One region of the Paenibacillus rhizoplanae genome, then DNA from elsewhere that is predicted to be linked to it. Evidence: riboswitches for the same ligand, from Rfam matches in the RefSeq annotation. Region 1 holds a riboswitch; each other region holds the start of a gene.
What was found. A riboswitch is a leader RNA that binds a small molecule or an ion and turns the genes downstream of it on or off. The one in region 1 is predicted to bind thiamine pyrophosphate.
Positions count from the first base shown of each region.

Region 2: another riboswitch for thiamine pyrophosphate. It lies ahead of thiC (phosphomethylpyrimidine synthase ThiC); the one in region 1 lies ahead of ACFSX3_RS31495 (thiamine phosphate synthase).
Region 3: another riboswitch for thiamine pyrophosphate. It lies ahead of ACFSX3_RS17355 (ABC transporter substrate-binding protein); the one in region 1 lies ahead of ACFSX3_RS31495 (thiamine phosphate synthase).
Region 4: another riboswitch for thiamine pyrophosphate. It lies ahead of ACFSX3_RS11195 (ABC transporter ATP-binding protein); the one in region 1 lies ahead of ACFSX3_RS31495 (thiamine phosphate synthase).

Region 1 is NZ_JBHUKY010000102.1:26,980-30,165, reverse strand. It holds gene ACFSX3_RS31505 (SDR family oxidoreductase) at 1-742, shown strand, start outside; gene ACFSX3_RS31500 (hypothetical protein) at 895-1,431, shown strand; TPP riboswitch at 1,487-1,589, shown strand; gene ACFSX3_RS31495 (thiamine phosphate synthase) at 1,717-2,388, shown strand; gene thiS (sulfur carrier protein ThiS) at 2,379-2,582, shown strand; gene ACFSX3_RS31485 (thiazole synthase) at 2,667-3,186, shown strand, end outside.
Region 2 is NZ_JBHUKY010000041.1:20,895-24,080, reverse strand. It holds gene ACFSX3_RS22285 (tetratricopeptide repeat protein) at 1-95, shown strand, start outside; gene trxB (thioredoxin-disulfide reductase) at 141-1,094, shown strand; TPP riboswitch at 1,144-1,250, shown strand; gene thiC (phosphomethylpyrimidine synthase ThiC) at 1,402-3,096, shown strand.
Region 3 is NZ_JBHUKY010000030.1:26,780-29,965, reverse strand. It holds gene ACFSX3_RS17365 (ABC transporter permease) at 1-644, opposite strand, end outside; gene ACFSX3_RS17360 (thiamine-binding protein) at 641-934, opposite strand; gene ACFSX3_RS17355 (ABC transporter substrate-binding protein) at 987-2,060, opposite strand; TPP riboswitch at 2,210-2,320, opposite strand; gene ACFSX3_RS17350 (hypothetical protein) at 2,393-3,186, opposite strand, start outside.
Region 4 is NZ_JBHUKY010000021.1:210,090-213,275, reverse strand. It holds gene ACFSX3_RS11205 (DHA2 family efflux MFS transporter permease subunit) at 1-361, opposite strand, end outside; gene ACFSX3_RS11200 (TetR/AcrR family transcriptional regulator) at 512-1,168, shown strand; TPP riboswitch at 1,235-1,337, shown strand; gene ACFSX3_RS11195 (ABC transporter ATP-binding protein) at 1,468-2,238, shown strand; gene ACFSX3_RS11190 (ABC transporter permease) at 2,219-2,995, shown strand; gene ACFSX3_RS11185 (ABC transporter substrate-binding protein) at 2,992-3,186, shown strand, end outside.

The DNA.
Region 1 (3,186 bases):
GCTGGGCAAGGCCGCACTCATTACGGGAGGCGACAGCGGGATCGGGCGTGCGGTTGCCGTTCATTTTGCCAAGGAGGGCGCAGATGTGGTGATCTCCTACTTGAACGAGCATGAGGATGCGGAAGAGACCAAGCGCCAGGTGGAGCAGGAGGGCAGAAAGTGTATTTTGATCGCCGGGGACATCGGGGACGAAGCCTTCTGTCAGGACCTGATTCATCAAACGGTTGAAGGACTTGGCAAGCTCGATATTCTGATCAACAATGCGGCGGAGCAGCATCCGCAGGACCATATTGAGGACATCACAGCGGAGCAGCTGGAGCGTACGTTCCGGACGAATATTTTCTCCATGTTCTATCTGACCAAGGCAGCTATGCCTCATCTTAAAAAAGGCGCTACGATCATTAACACCACCTCCATCACGGCGTATCGCGGCAGCCCGCAGCTGCTGGACTATTCGTCCACCAAGGGAGCGATTCTCAGCTTCACCCGTTCGCTGTCGATGAATCTGGCCGATAAGGGCATCCGCGTGAATGCGGTAGCGCCCGGACCGATCTGGACCCCGCTGATTCCGTCAACTTTTGACGCGAAGAAGGTCAGTGAGTTCGGCGGCACCCAGCCGATGAAGCGCCCGGGGCAGCCTGAAGAGCTGGCACCGGCTTATGTATACCTGGCCTCGGACGATTCCTCTTATGTGAGCGGACAGGTTATGCATGTGAACGGCGGCGAGGTCGTCAACGGATGATGGGTGCAGAATAAGATCTGGATGCAGATTCTTTATATAAATTCTATTATAAAAAAGCCTAACCGCTTGCCGGCAGGCTTTTTTTCTGCGCTTGTAACTATTACAATATATTTCCGTCTATTTAGATAATTTGATATGAAAAGGGGATTGGGATGCTTAGAAAAAAAGGATTCATTCTATCTGCAGCGGGGATTTTAGTTTTTCTGGTAGTGTTCATTTATTTGACTCCTTTTGCAGGGAGACTTGTGGAAAATACAAGATTGGAAGGAAATGCAAAAAGAATTGGGATTAGAATTACACAGGAATCGCCGCCGCTACCCCTTGTTACTTCCGGGAAAACCCAAATTCCGGTTACCCAAGGCAGCTATTGCTGGGGAAAATTAGGATGTGCGGATTATACAGGTGGACAATCCATGGTACAGGGGGTTACTCCCACTGTTATAGCCCCTGAGGGGAGGATCGATGTTGCTTATACTTATAAACCGGCACCCGGCGGGTTAACCGTTCAGCAATTTGTCGATGATAAAGAAGTACAAATTCCATTGAAGAACGGCTCTTTTAATGCTCCAAAAGAACAAGGTGTTTATTACTACGGCATATCAGCATTCTGGACAACCGAGGATGGTAAATTTTCAGAAGGGAGTTCATCTGTGGTTTTTGTAATTGAAGTAAAATCTACGAAAGAATAGCTCTAACAGGAATTATATGCTAATATACAACAAGCAAGACGAAACAATCGCATAGAACGATCACTAGGGGTGCCGCAAGGCTGAGACGGGCGTATCTGCTCGGACCCTTTGAACCTGATCTGGGTTATACCAGCGTAGGGAAGTGGAGAACGAATAATGCAGCGGGGGTATACGGCTAGTACCGGTATTCCTGCTTCTATTCCAGACTGCTTCCTTATGGGGGCGGTCTTTTTTGTGTTGTGGAGTGGTGTAGAGTGAGCTGGAACAGACGGGAGGAGAAGGGTATTGTACGAGATTCATGCGGTCTCGGACGGGCGGCTGATGCCTGAAGCGCTGGCCGAATGGGCAGTGGCGGTACATCCCATGGTGGATTATATTCATCTCCGGGAAAAAGCCATGTCCGCCCGCGAACTGCTGGCTGCGGCGCAGCAGATGCTTCAGGCCGGGGTTCCGCCTTCGAAGCTGGTCATTAATGACCGGATCGATCTTGCCCTGGCCGCCGGGGCAGGTGGTGTACAGTTAGCCTGGCATAGCCTTCCGCCAGCCGCAGTGCGCGGCTGTGCACCGGACCTGCGGATCGGCAGGTCCGTGCACTCCCGGGAAGAGGCGGCGGAGGCTGGAAGGCAGGGAGCGGACTTTTGCCTCTACGGGCATGTGTTCCCGACGGCCTGCAAGCCCGGACAGCAGGCACGCGGACTGGAGCAGCTGGCGGAGGCCGTCCGCTGGAGCCGCATACCGCTGATTGCGCTCGGAGGGATTACCCCGGGCAATGCCGGAACAGTGCTGGCCCAAGGGGCGGCTGGCATTGCTGTCATGTCGGGGATCTGCGGAGCCCCGGACCCGGTGGCAGCGGCCCGGGCATACAGGGCAGCGGTTCAGAGGGCGGCCGAGCTGGCTGAGACGCCGGATATGGATCAAGCACAGGGCACAGCAGGAGGTGAACAGACGTGGATGTGACCGTTAACGGGAAGAGTCAAAGGATCGAAGAGAGCTGCCGGACACTGGCGGATCTGCTGGCCCGGCCCGAGTGGGCCGGTAAGCTGGTGATTGTCGAGCTGAACGGTGAGCTTGCCCGTAGAGAGGCTTATGGAGAGACACTGCTCAGCGAGGGGGACCGGATGGAGCTGGTTCATTTTGTAGGCGGAGGTTAGGGATAGGCGGGCAGAGGAGAAGCGAACGAGCAGGCAGATTGGCAGTTTAGATGCAGGCGAAGAATTATCCCAGGAGGCGTTAAGATGAAAGATCCATTGACGATTGGCGGAGTGACTCTAACCAGCAGACTGTTCATTGGTACCGGAAAATACAGCCGTAACACCCTCATTCCCGAGGTCATTGTACGCTCAGGCTCACAGGTCATTACCGTTGCCCTGCGCCGGGTGGACCCGGAGAGCAAGGACAATATTGTCAGCCATATTCCTTCCCATATGACCTTGCTGCCCAATACCTCCGGTGCGCGCACCGCAGAGGAAGCAGTACGGATTGCCCGGCTGGCGAGATCGGCGGGGCTAGGCAACTGGGTGAAGATTGAGGTTATCAACGACCAGAAATATTTACTGCCGGATAATATGGAGACCATCCGGGCAACCGAGATCCTCGCAGCAGAAGGCTTCGTGGTGCTTCCGTATATGAGTCCTGATCTGTCCGCCGCTCTCCGGTTGAAGGCTGCGGGGGCGGCGGCCGTGATGCCGCTGGGAGCGCCAATCGGGTCCAACCGCGGACTGCAGACCAAGGAGCTGATCCGCATTCTGATCTCGG
Region 2 (3,186 bases), on a different contig from region 1:
TAAGCCGTTATGCACGGCGGATTGACAGCGAATGTGATATACGGGCGATGCTGCCCGGAACCGGCGGCTTATCGCCGTCCACCACCCGTATTTAAGCATTGCTGCTGTAAGACAAACCTACTTGTAAGGAGGCCAATGTAATGTACAAAACGATTGTAATCGGAACAGGCCCGGCCGGGCTGACTGCCGCGATTTATCTGGCGCGTGCGAACCTGAGCCCGCTGGTAATTGAAGGCTTGCAGCCGGGGGGACAACTGACAACGACGACAGAAGTGGAGAACTTTCCAGGCTTCCCCGAAGGGATTCTGGGTCCGGACCTGATGGACAATATGCGCAAGCAGGCAGAACGCTTCGGCGCTGAATTCAAGAATGGCTGGGTGGAGTCCGTGGACTTCTCACAGCGTCCGTTCAAGGTAACAGTGGACGGAATGGGTGTATTGGAAGCGGAGTCGGTCATTATTTCAACCGGGGCCTCTGCAAGATATCTGGGTATCCCGGGCGAGCAGGAGAATGTGGGACGCGGGGTCAGCACCTGTGCGACCTGTGACGGCTTCTTTTTCCGTAATAAAAAGATTGTCGTCGTCGGCGGCGGGGACTCCGCTATGGAGGAAGCCAGCTTCCTAACCCGCTTTGCGTCCAGCGTAACGCTGGTTCACCGCCGTCCCGAGCTGCGTGCCTCGAAGATTATGCAGGACCGGGCGCGTGACAACAGCAAGGTCACCTGGGCCTTGAACCGCACACCGGTTGAAGTAACGGTAGGAGAGACCGGAGTGAAGGGCCTTACGGTGCTTAATAATGAGACAGGTCTGACAGAGCTGGTAGAGGCAGACGGCGTGTTCGTAGCGATTGGACACACACCGAATACAGCCTTCTTGGGCGGGCAGATCAACACGGATGCCAATGGTTATATCGTGGTCAATCCGGGTACCACCGAGACCAACATCCCCGGTGTATTTGCCTGCGGCGATGTGCAGGATACACGTTACCGTCAAGCGATATCGGCAGCGGGAACCGGCTGTATGGCCGCCATGGATGCTGAGAAGTTCCTGGAAGGCACGATGGTGCACGACTGGAGCGAATCGCTGGACAAATAACGGGTTTACAAGAATTACCCACACAGTTAAAATGTATTTAATTAGATAAGATACCCACTAGGGGAGCCTGAATAGGCTGAGACGGGAAAATTGAATTCCCGGACCCTTGAACCTGATCTGGATCATACCAGCGTAGGAAAGTGGAGTCGGACCTTTTTTGAATACAGTCTTATTTGGCTGTTCCTTTAATAAAGCCGCTCCAGGTGGAGCGGCTTTTTGATTTGCAAGAATCTATAGATTCTGCGGCTCAATCTGCTGCGTGACCTCTTATCTGATGGGTGTACAGAGCGAAGAGGAGGAGATTGAAATGGCAGGAATGGTCAAAAACGAAGAGGTGGATCTTTCCGGATTCCCGGCAAGCCGTAAAGTGTATGTGGAGGGCTCACGCCCGGATATCCGGGTTCCGATGCGTGAGATCAGCCTCAGCAGAACCGAAGGCGTTGCCGGGGAAGAGGAGAATGCTCCGCTGCGTGTCTATGACACAAGCGGCATGTACACGGATGCAGCAGAGGAGACCGACATTCGGAGGGGGCTGCCGCCGCACCGTTCAAGCTGGATCGCGGAGCGTGGCGATTCGGAGGAATACACCGGAAGAGCCGTCCGGCCGGAGGATAACGGAATCCGCAGGGAGGGGGCCTTGGCAGAAGCTTGTTCAGGACTGAGCCGGAATCCCCGGCGGGCCTATACAGGCGGTAATGTGACTCAGCTGCATTATGCAAGGCAAGGAATTATAACACCGGAAATGGAGTATATTGCGATCCGCGAGAATACCCGGCCGGAGTTCGTAAGGGATGAGGTTGCCTCGGGCCGCGCGATTATTCCGGCCAATATAAATCACCCGGAGAGTGAGCCGATGATTATCGGCCGTAACTTCCTGGTGAAGATCAATGCAAATATCGGAAATTCTGCGGTCACTTCTTCTATAGAAGAGGAGGTGGAGAAGATGCGGTGGGCGACCCGCTGGGGGGCTGATACCCTCATGGATCTCTCCACCGGCTCCAAGATCCATACCACCCGGGAGTGGATTATCCGCAATTCTCCTGTGCCGGTCGGTACAGTGCCCTTATACCAGGCGCTGGAGAAGGTGAACGGCATAGCCGAGGACTTAACCTGGGAGCTCTACCGTGACACGCTGATTGAGCAGGCGGAGCAGGGGGTGGATTACTTCACCATTCATGCCGGAGTGCTGCGCCGCTATATTCCGCTGACTGCCCGGAGAATGACCGGCATCGTGTCCCGGGGCGGATCGATTATGGCCGCCTGGTGCCTGGCCCATCAGCAGGAGAACTTCCTGTACACACACTTCGAAGACATATGTGAGATTATGAAGACGTATGATGTGGCCTTCTCGCTGGGAGATGGCCTGCGTCCCGGTTCTATCGCTGATGCCAATGACGAAGCTCAGTTCGCCGAGCTGGAGACGCTGGGAGAGCTGACGGCGCTTGCCTGGAAGCACGATGTTCAGGTTATGGTCGAAGGTCCGGGCCATGTGCCAATGCACAAGATCAAGGAGAATATGGACAAGCAGCTTGAGATTTGCCACGAAGCCCCTTTCTACACCCTCGGTCCGCTAACTACGGATATTGCACCCGGCTATGATCACATCACGTCGGCCATCGGGGCAGCGATAATCGGGGGGCTTGGAACGGCAATGCTGTGTTACGTTACACCTAAGGAGCATTTAGGCCTGCCTGACAAGAATGATGTGCGCGAAGGAGTCATTACCTACAAAATTGCTGCACATGCCGCAGACCTCGCCAAGGGACATCCGGGTGCGCAGGACCGGGACAACGCGCTGTCCAAGGCGCGGTTCGAGTTCCGCTGGCGCGACCAGTTTCATCTCTCCCTGGACCCGGAAAGGGCGCAGGCGTATCATGATGAGACCCTGCCTGCGGAGGGGGCAAAGCAGGCGCATTTCTGCTCGATGTGCGGCCCTAAATTCTGCAGCATGCGGATTTCGCATGATATCCGTAATTCCCATAGATGGAGCAAATCGCTCTAACATAGCTGCTAATACAGCGGAATCGTAACATTCTCAGACTATCTCCCGAGCTGAAAGGCTGGCGGGGATAGTCTTTTTGTAGTTAGTGAT
Region 3 (3,186 bases), on a different contig from region 1:
CGGTAAGAGGCCTTTTGCAGCAGCAAATAGTAGCCGATGCCCTTGTCAGCGCCGATCCATTCGGCCACCACCGCGCCCATAACGGCATAGGTGGCGGAGATTTTGAGGCCCGAGAACAGAGAGGGCAGCGAGCCGGGAAGCTCCAGCTTGGTGAAGATCTGCCACTTGCCCGCACCGGCCATCTTCATATAATTCATCATCACCCGGTCGCTTTGGGCCAGCCCGCCCATGGCTGCAACAGCTACGGGGAAGAAGCAGACGAGGGTGATCAGGATGATTTTGGGCAGCAGGCCGAAGCCGAACCAGATAATCAGCAGCGGGGCCAGCGCAAGGGAGGGCACATTCTGGCTGAGGATCAGCAGCGGATAGAACGCTCTCTTGAGCCAGGGCAGCAGATGCAGCAGCAGGGCGGTGAAGAGGCCGATGCCCGTGCCGACCGGGAAGCCGATCAGGGTCAGCCGCAGCGTAGCAGCGGTGTGCTCCCAGATCCCGGAGGCGTTGTTCTTCGACTCACGCGCGATATCCGTGGGACTCGGCAGCTGGTAAGCCGGGATGTCGAACAGCATGACCGATAGCTGCCATATCCCGACAAAAAAGAGGACCGCCACAAAGGGCGGCCACACTAGCTTCCAGGTGCTTCTCACGGCCGGTATTTCTCCGTCAGCTTATCCATGCTGATGCCGCCCGGATTATGGGCGATCTTGATCTGTGAGATTACACTAGGACTGCCGGAAGCGATCAGCGCCTCATGCATGTCACGCACAATATCCAGCAGCTCGGACAGCTCGCCTTCCATCGTGGTCTCCAGCGGATTCACCTGATGCTTCACGCCTGACTTCTGAATGACCTCTATAGCCTTGTCCACGTAAGGGATAGAATCCTCGTTGTTCGGTGTCTTGGGAATTACCTGAATGCTGAGCAATGTATTAGCCATGATGAATCCTTCCTCTCCAAGTTAAGTATAAGATTCCCGCCATGCGGGTTCATTATGATTCCGGCAAAAATTCATTCGTAAACGTACTCTCCGCATCCAGCGGCTTATCCAGCAGCTTCAGGCCGTACATCCAGTCGGCGTAATTCTTCCAGATCTCAAGCTTCTGCTCACCCCAGCGCGGGGCGTCGTCCTTGTATTTTGGGCTAAGCCATTTCTGGCTGGCCAGCACCAGCTTGGGGTCCAGATCAGGTACAGCATCGGACAAGACCGTCGCGGCTTCTTCCGGGTGGTCGATGGCGTACTGATAGCCTTTTGACGTAGCCTTCAGGAATGCCTTCACCACTTCAGGATGCTCGGCAATCTCCTTCTCGCTGGTCGTCAGCACCGGGGTGTAGTAATCCAGCTGCGGAGCGTAATCCTTCAGATACAGCATATCCAGCGGCTCCCCGCGCAGCTCGGCTTCCACGCCAGTCCATGCATAGAAGATCCAGGCGAAGTCAATATCCCGCTTCACGGCTGTGAAAAAGTCCGCTTCGCCGATATTTACCAGCTTCACCTTGGAGACATCCCCGCCTTCGGGGTCCATGATGGCTTTCATGGCAGCCTGCTCCGCAGGGGAGCCCCAGCCTCCGTACGTTTTACCTTCAAAATCCTTCGGCGTCTTAATATTGCGGTCCTTCGGAGCCGCGAAGCCGGAGGTGTTATGCTGAATGATTGCAGCAATTGATACCAGCGGCACATCCTGCAGACGAGCCAGGGTCAGCGCCTCTTGGGCACTGATGCCGAATTGGGCTTCACCGGAAGTGACCATCGTGTCGGACCCGGCAGCACCAGGCTGTACAATCTGAACGTCAAGACCTTCCTCCGCGTAATAGCCAAGCTCCTTAGCTGCATACAGGCCGGTATGATTCGTGTTCGGCGTCCAGTCCAGGGCAATCTTGACCGGCGTCAGCGCCTTAGGTGCATCCGTGGGTGCGGCTGCGGATGCATCAGGCGCAGCCGTGCTGTTCCCGGCAGCAGGTGCGCTGGCTCCTGCATTGCCGCTGTTGTTCCCGCCGCCACATCCCGCTACGGTGAGCAGCAGCATGGAGCTGAGCAGTAGTGTGACTGTTTTTTTGACTCCCATTTCTCTTTCTCTCTCCTTCCAGCAACCCCTGGTCTTCAGAGCTTACAGAAACCTTATTCCTGTACATCCTTAGAATCAAAAAAGCGTCCCGAAGATCGGGACGCCAGTGACTTGCGTGAGGGGACTTCAGCTTCAGTACCGCTTAAGGCACTGTGCCGAATGAAGATTCCTACGCTGGCATTATCCAGATCAGGTATAAGGGTCAGTATCTTGTGGGATACAATCTCAGCCGGCCAATTCCAGCACCCCTGGTTCTATAAAGTTCACGGGTATTGCTATGTTCTTACGGTGTATTATAGACGGCAGCTTCGCGGTTGTCCAGAGCCGTCTGTTCAATCCTTATCATAGTACCGCCTTTTGCGGCGGCTGCGGATTCCATTCCGCGCCTCCCGCAGTGTTAAGCCGATACTGACCGCGATCCCCGAAAAGGTCAGGAACAGAGCCAGGTACTCGAACACGGAGTACTCCAGCATTTTGCTCCAGTCGATGTTCCCTTTCAGATCCTCAATGACCTGGTTCATGCCGTAGATACCGCTGATTACCGTAAATACAGTCAGGACCATCAGCAGGGTATCCCGGCGTTTGGCCTGGAATTTGTCCTGATACTGAAACAGGTCATTCAGGGTCATCTTCACTTCATCGAACAGGGCATCATTGCCGTAGACCTTGCGCAGTTGGAAAAAAATCTCCCGCCCCTGCGACTGCGAGATCAGCTCCAGAAAATAGAATTTGGCGGAAAATTTATTGATCAGAAAGATCAGATTCTCGATCTCGTCGTAATCGTGGTTGATGCGCAGCCGGGAATGCAGATTGGCGAGCTTCAGCAGCACGATTTTATGAAAAATACTCAGCAGCAGTCCATAATAATACTCTCCGTACATCTGGTTGACCAGCTCCGTGGCAATATCGGGCTTCGCCCGGCTCAGGCAGCAGAAGGTCTGCTCGTTCGTCATATAATAGGTGTCCGGCCCCCAGCGGCTATAGCAATGCTCCCGGGTGTACTGCTCGATATACTCAGGATCACTCGCACTGGTAAAAGGCTTACCGTCTATAGTCAGCCCATCCAGCTGGGAGGCGCGGTAGCGCAGCTCTACACTGATCTCATCCAGCTCTTCCTCACGGTTGA
Region 4 (3,186 bases), on a different contig from region 1:
CGCCGCCCAGTCCCTGAATGACCCGGAAAACAATCAGCCATTCGGCGCTGCTTGGTGTAGCGCACAGAATCGAGCCTATCGTGAACACAATTACCGCCGTCAGGAATACCGTCTTGGCTCCGAACCGGTCTGACAGCCAGCCTGACAGCGGAATAACGGAAGCCTGAGCCAGCATATATCCGGTAACTACCCACTGCAGCGTATGCAGATCCGTCTTGAAATCAACCACCAGCCTGGACAAGGCTACATTCATCGCCGTACTGTCCAGCACAACCATAAATACTCCTGCAATAATGGCCAGCAAGGGAACCAGAATACTGGACAGCCGGAAATCGGCTTCCTGCTTCAAGGTCTGATCCATATCTCTTCTCCTCCTCAGCTGTCCGCGTTCTACATTGACCTGCGGGCAGATTGTTCTATATAATGAGTGAACGGACAACTGTCCGTAAGTGCAATTCATAGTCTACGGACAATTGTCCGTTGTGTCAATTCTTTTCTGAAAGGGGTTCTCATGAAAAAGCCAGACACCGATGCTGCACGGTTCCCGCCGTCAGCTCCGCAACCCATAGCCTCCGCTCCGCCCGAGTCCGCCGATCCTTATGTACAGCGGATTCTTGAAGCTGCCCGCCAGTTGTTCACCGAGAGCGGACTTGAGGCGGTCAGCATGTACAGCATTGCCAAGCGGGCAGGCATAGGGCAAGGCTCCCTGTACCGCCGTTTCACGGACAAGGGTGAGATCTGTTCTGCACTGCTGAAGGGCAGCGCAGATCAATTCCTGTCCGGGCTGGAGCAGCAGGTCGCTGCCAGTGCCGGTGAAGCCCCGGCTCTTGCTCAGCTGCAGAGCAGCATTGAGCAGATTGCCGATTTCATTGAGCAGTATGCCGAGCTGCTGAATATGATCAAAGCCGAGTTCACCGGCAAGAAGCAGCTGACTCAGTTTGAGCATCCTTTTTTCCAGCGGCTGGGGGTGATGATGACAGAGCTGCTGCAGCGCGCCGCGGCGGGCGGTGAGCTGATTGACATCGATCCGGCCTTTGCGGCCACAGCCTTAATCTCTGTCCTCAGTCCCGATCTGTACCTGTATGAGCAGAAGCGGCACCACGCCTCCAAGCTGGACATCTCCAGGGGCATCGTCACTTTGTTCGTGACCGGTCTGGCTAAGCGCTGACCGCCTGCTCTTTACAAGAGGGAGATTTGTGGTATATTAAGTAGCAATTACGAATTCAATAGCAACATTATTCACTAGGGGAGTCGGCCGACTGAGACGGAGCTTAAGCTTCGGACCCTTTGAACCTGATCTGGATCATACCAGCGGAGGGAAGTGGAGCAGAATGTAACAGTGGTACCCGTCACAGGGCCGCAGCTGACTGTACCTTCCGCCCCATTCATTGCCTCCGGGAATGAATGGGGCTTTTTTGTGCTCCGCGCAGTATGTATTTCAATCCGAGGAGGCTCGTACATAGTCTTATGATCAACATTAGCAATCTGTCCTATGCCTTCGGGACCGGTTCGTCCCGGACCCCCGTATTCTCAGGGCTATCCATGACTGTGCAGCGCGGCGAATTCATTTCTATTGTAGGCGGGAGCGGATGCGGCAAAAGCACTTTGTTCAAAATCATCGCCGGTCTGCTGGAGCCGGGCAGCGGCAGGATTACGCTGAACGGAGCCGAGTCCGCTACAGCAGCGAAGAGGCTGGGCAGTGTGGCCTACATGCCGCAGCAGGATCTCCTCCTGCCTTGGCGCACCGTATTGGACAATTGTCTGCTGCCCTGGGAGCTTAAGCGCAGCCGTCCCAAAGCAGCCGCTATTGCCGAGATCCGCACCCTGCTGCACCGTTTCGGCCTTGACGGAACTGAAGGGGCTTATCCGCAGGAGCTGTCCGGCGGGATGCGCCAGCGCGTGGCGGTCCTCCGCACCGTGGCGGCCGGGAATGACCTGCTGCTGCTCGATGAGCCGTTCGGGGCGCTCGATGCCATTACGAAGCGCTCGCTGCAGCGTTGGCTGCTGGAGTTATGGGCGGAGCTGGACAAGACGGTGCTGTTCATCACCCATGATCTGGAGGAGGCGCTCCTGCTCAGTGACAGAATCTATCTAATGACTGGCAGAGAGGGCAGCGGGATGCAGGAATTCTCAGCCGGTCTCCCCCGTCCGCGCCATCACAGTCTGAACTATCAACCGCAGTTCGCCGCCCTGCGCCAGGAATTGGAGCTGAAGCTATATGAGAACCGCCGCTCCTAGAAGATTGCTCCAGCATTACGGTCCGGCGGCCCTGCTCGCCCTGCTGACGCTTGCGGTCTGGGAGACTGTAGCACGGCTGGGCCTGGTTCCTCCCTTCATCCTTCCGGCTCCGTCCGCCATCTGCAAGGCCTTGCTGGAGGAACGCCGCTTGTTATTCGGGGTGCATTTGCCTGCTACCCTGCTTGAAGTACTCACAGGCTTCGCACTATCTGTGGTCTGCGGCAGTCTGCTGGGAATCGCCATGCACCTGTTCAGTCCGCTGGCCAAGGCGCTGTACCCGCTGCTGATTATCAGCCAGACGGTTCCGCTGATCGCCCTCTCTCCCCTGTTCATCATGTGGTTCGGCTACACCCTATGGAGCAAGGTCGCCGTTGTCTTCCTGACTGCTTTCTTCCCGGTAGTCATTGGTACCTATGACGGGTTGTCCAAAAACACGGATGCCTACCGGGACCTGCTGCTGACGTACGGCGCGAACCGCTGGCAGATTCTCGGAAAGGTGGGCGTTCCGCTGGCTTTGCCCTCTTTTTTCTCCGGACTGAAGCTGTCGGCTGTGTACTGTGTGATTGGTGCAACGATCGGGGAATGGCTTGGGGGCAGCCAGGGGCTGGGCTATTTCAGCCGTAGAATGGCCGGGAATCTGCAGAGCGCCAAGATGTTCGCCGCTGTTGTCTTGTTATCCGTACTCGGTATTCTGCTGTTTCTGGCAGTCGCCGCGCTGGAGAAGATTATTCTGAAGAAAAGAGGACGTTATTCATGACTACTATCCGCTATACCCGTTATCTGCATCATGCAATTTCAAGACCAGCCATGCTGCTGTCCGCTCTGCTACTCTGTATGCTGCCTATCCTGGCAGGCTGCACCAATACGAATAGTCCGGCGGCCTCCGGCTCCCCGGCTGGTACTACCGCAACCTCTGAGGCTGGGACTAAGAGTGCCGCCCAAAAGCTG